One region of the Chryseobacterium arthrosphaerae genome, then DNA from elsewhere that is predicted to be linked to it. Evidence: riboswitches for the same ligand, from Rfam matches in the RefSeq annotation. Region 1 holds a riboswitch; the other holds the start of a gene.
What was found. A riboswitch is a leader RNA that binds a small molecule or an ion and turns the genes downstream of it on or off. The one in region 1 is predicted to bind S-adenosylmethionine.
Positions count from the first base shown of each region.

Region 1 (2,205 bases):
CGTAATTGAATTTATATTTCTCTCATTGTTCGGAAGCCTGTAAAATCCTCCGGCATTTCCAAGACGGTAGCTGTAGCCTCCAAATGAGTAGACTTTCCATTCATCACTAAGAGGAATTTCAGAATTAAAAAAGAGCTGCCCGGACTGTAATTTAGACTGGCCTGCCCTCAAGCTGAAATCTTTCCTTTCCAATCCTCTGTAATTAAGTTCCTGAGAGGTAAAATCCCTGTCCAATATTTTTTGAAGATCAGCAATACTATTTGCCCCTGAGATTTGAGACTGAAAATCATTCCCAAAATAATCTACCTTCACTGCATATTGCTTGATTGTGTTGATAATTTGCTGGGAATTGGGAGTATTGGTAATATTTTTATACAACCCGTCAATATTAATTCCATCCTGTAAAGCCCTGTAATGAATGGCATTATAAGCATTGAAAATATCTCCGTTTCTTACTCCGGCCCTCGAATAAGGATCCCGGTATTGGGCAGAACCAGTAACGTTAAAGAATCCTGTTTTTCCTATTCTGGCTCCATAATTAAGATCTACAGAAATGGTCTGTCCATCTATTCCACCAGAGAAATTATTGGTAACAGGAGAAGCATACCCTCCTAAAAATACCTGTCCGGAAAGTCCCAATCTTTTTTTCAATCCCAGGTTTACCACTCCGGCAATGGCATCGGACCCATATTGGGCAGAAGCACCGTCCCTTAAAACTTCAATTTTTTCTAAAGCAAAGGCAGGAATAGCATTAAGGTCGGTTCCCACAGAACCTCTTCCCGGAGTAAGGGTAACATTAATAAGCGAAGACTGATATCTTCTTTTTCCGTTTACCAGCACCAGAACCTGATCCGGGCCTAATCCCCTCAGGAGCGCAGGATCTACAAAATCAGTTCCATCATTAACGGTATGTGAAGTTGATGAAAATGAAGGTACAATGTAATTTAAAGCCTGGCTGATATTATTGGCCGGACTTTGTTTTAAGATTTTTGAAATATTAATGATATCTACCGGAACCGGGGTATCTGTTAATGATCTTCCTGAACCTCTTGATCCAAGAATCACCACATCTTCTATTTTCTTAGATTGTAAAGTATCCTTCTGTGCGTAATAAAATGTAGAGATAAGCGTAATGGAAGGAATAAAAATTTTTTTTCTGAAATTATGCATGTTGTTATTTTTTTATTGTCAGGTTTTTTCAGGCAATGCAATTCCTGTAACCTTAAAGTTGTAAGGTTACCAGAGCATTCGAAATGTTTGTATTATTTTTTAGAAATAGAACGGCTAGAAACAACAGCACATGCGCATGTAGAAATGGCATGAGAACATATCAGAGTAATGAAGATTCCCTTCATGATCCGAAGAATAAAAAAGTACTGATGAAATGTGATTTCCCTTCTTTTTAAACATTTGATTTTAGCTTTAAAACAAAAAATTCAAGATGGGAGTAATGATAGAATGATAAACATTTTTTCCGGAAGATCCGGCTTATCGCTTGCAGCACCTTGCTTGTTTTTGCAGGTTGCTATCCCATCTAGAGATTCTTGATAATTACCCGGCAAAGATATAATTATTTCGGAAATAAAAAAATATTCACCCTAAATTTTCGATTTTCAACATTTTACCGTAACAAATGATCTTTTTCTGCGTCTAACCGGATATTAGTAAAAACATTATGAAAAAAACTATATTCGCTTTGTCACTCCTGGGATCTGTGTTTGTCTTTTCTCAGGAAAAAGAGAATGCTGCTTCTAAAGAGAAACAAATTGAAGGGGTGGTGATCACCAAAACTAAAAAAGCCGTTGAACAAAAGGCAGACCGTACTATTTTTGATTTTTCTGAACAACCTCAACTGAATAACGGAAACGTGCTGGAAGGAATCAAAAAGCTTCCGGGACTTGTTGCAACGGATATTGCAGGAATGATGTACCAGGGAAAAATGCTGGATGTTTACCTCAACGGAAGACCTTTGAATATTACTTCCAACGAATTGAATTCTTTCCTCGAAGGAATGCCCGCCAATTCTGTAGAAAGAATCGAAGTAATTACCCAGCCCGGAGCCGAATTCCCGGCAACTTCAGGAGGGGCCATCATGAATATTATTACGAATAAAAATGCCAATAAATATTTAACAGCAACGTATTCCGGAAATTATTCATTTTCGAATTATGATAAATACAGAAGCAGAACAACCAATTCCCTTAA
Region 1 covers NZ_MAYG01000031.1:156,803-159,007, reverse strand. The annotation lists gene BBI00_RS21700 (TonB-dependent receptor plug domain-containing protein) at 1-1,170, opposite strand, end outside; SAM-I-IV-variant riboswitch at 1,459-1,556, opposite strand; gene BBI00_RS21695 (TonB-dependent receptor domain-containing protein) at 1,676-2,205, shown strand, end outside.

Region 2 (2,205 bases), on a different contig from region 1:
CCTGTTCCGGACTGAAGTAAAATTTTGAATACCATTTTAGTTTACCCTGATCATTGCATATCCTTACATTATCGGTATTTATTTTCTCAATAATATAAGATTTCCTTTTTGTCAGCTGACTGCTGTAAACTCCAATGCTTTTACAGTACACTTTACTTCCTGCTTCCATGACATTATTGTAAGCTCAGTATTGCCAATCTGTACCCATCCATTCCAAATCCGGATAGGACAGCATCTGTACAGGCTGCCGTTACAGACTTCTGCCTGAATTCTTCTCTTTTGTAAATATTGCTGATGTGAACTTCAACCTTAGGTTTTCTGATGTTCTTCAGACAATCGGCTATAGCGTAAGAATAATGAGTGAAAGCTCCCGGATTGATCACCACTGCATCAAAATCATCTTCCTGAAGCCTGTTGATCAGCTCACCTTCAATATTGGACTGATAATAGGAGAGCTCATGAGTGTGAAACTCAGACTTCAGTGTTTCCAAGTAATTTTCCATGGAAACAGTTCCATAGATCTCCGGTTCCCGGGTACCTAAAAGATTCAGATTAGGTCCGTTTATAATCAAAACTTTCATTCTATAAAATTAAAAAGTTTTTTTAATAAGGAGTCAAAAAAATCAGTCAGGTTTTTATTTTCTGCTGTTGAATTATTTTTAATGATATTTATCATATTTATGGAAGTGTTAAATCTTTAAACGCTTGGTTTTAATGGGTTTTAATAAAATCTTATGTTAATTTTTGTAAAATTTCTATTAAAAAATTAATAAGTCTACTTGTTTTGTAGACTAAATATGTATAGCTTTGCAACCATAATTTCGATCGGCTTATAAAGAAAGATGGAGGGAACTGACCCTGCGAAATCTTAACAACCTGCTACGGTAAGGTGTTACATTCAGCCTGTAAAAGGAAAAATAAGCATTTGGTTTATCGTATTTATCGATGCCCTTTGCTGACTTTTCTGCAAAGGGCAAAATTTTAATATTTGATAAACAAAATTGATTATGATTAATAAAAATCTATTTAATTCTAAAATTTGGATTCCGCCTGTTGCTGCATTTTTCTTAGGTGTTGCCAGCGTAAACGGACAGGTTTCTAAACCGAAAAAAGATACACTCCGTGAAAAAGAGATTGATGAAGTGGTTGTCGTAGCTTACGGAAAAGCCAAGAGAAACAGCTATACCGGTTCGGTAGCAACGATTTCCAGTGATAAAATTAACAACAGACCTGTAACCAATATTACCAAAGCTCTGGAAGGGCAGGTGCCGGGAATTCAGACTACAAGTTCTTCTGGGCAGCCGGGTGCTATTGCTACGATCAGAATCAGGGGTATTGGCTCGGTAAGTGCTTCCAGCGATCCTTTATATGTGGTGGATGGAATTCCTTATGACGGAAATCTGAATGCTATAAGCCCAAGTGATATTGAATCCATAAGTGTTTTAAAAGATGCTACAGCAAGTGCTTTATATGGTTCAAGAGGAGCGAACGGAATTATTATCATTACAACAAAATCCGGGAAAAAAGGGGAAGCAAAAGTAAACCTTAATATCAGCCAGGGATTCTCCGGAAGAGCAGTAAAGGATTATGAGCAGGTAAGCACGGATCAGTATTTTCAATTGTATTGGGAAGCGCTGAGAAACGGATATAAATCTGATAAAATATCTTCCCAGCAGGCTTCACAAATGGCTACAGATAACCTTGTTTCAATGCTTGGAATAAACCCTTATGGTCCTGGTTATTCAAAACCGGTAGGAACGGATGGAAAATTATTGCCGGGAGCAACTCCGCTATGGAATGATGACTGGAGAGATGTTTTACAGAGAACGGCTTCAAGGAACCAGGTAGACCTTGATATCAGCGGCGGAAGTGAGAAAAGCAACTATTTCTTTTCCCTGGGATACCTTGATGATAAGGGAATGGCTATTGAATCAGGATTTAAAAGATACAATACAAGGCTAAAGATCAATTCAGAAGTAAAAAAATGGTTAAACGTTGGGATAAACCTGAACTATACCAACAGTGTTCAGCAGGCACCTACCTCATCAGATTCCAAGGCCAGCAATGTGATCCAGGCTGCGAGAGTTGTTCCTTCATTTTATCCTTACTATGAAAGAAATCCGGACGGATCTTTTGTACTGGACGCTGCCGGAAACAAGATTTATGATTTCGGAAAATACAGACCCAGCAGTGCACTTCAGAATC
Region 2 covers NZ_MAYG01000012.1:598,646-600,850, forward strand. The annotation lists gene BBI00_RS18065 (hypothetical protein) at 1-169, opposite strand, end outside; gene BBI00_RS18070 (type II 3-dehydroquinate dehydratase) at 174-581, opposite strand; SAM riboswitch class I at 828-924, shown strand; gene BBI00_RS18075 (SusC/RagA family TonB-linked outer membrane protein) at 1,008-2,205, shown strand, end outside.
Region 2: linked by a shared signal. The riboswitch ahead of BBI00_RS18075 (SusC/RagA family TonB-linked outer membrane protein) and the one ahead of BBI00_RS21700 (TonB-dependent receptor plug domain-containing protein) in region 1 are both predicted to bind S-adenosylmethionine.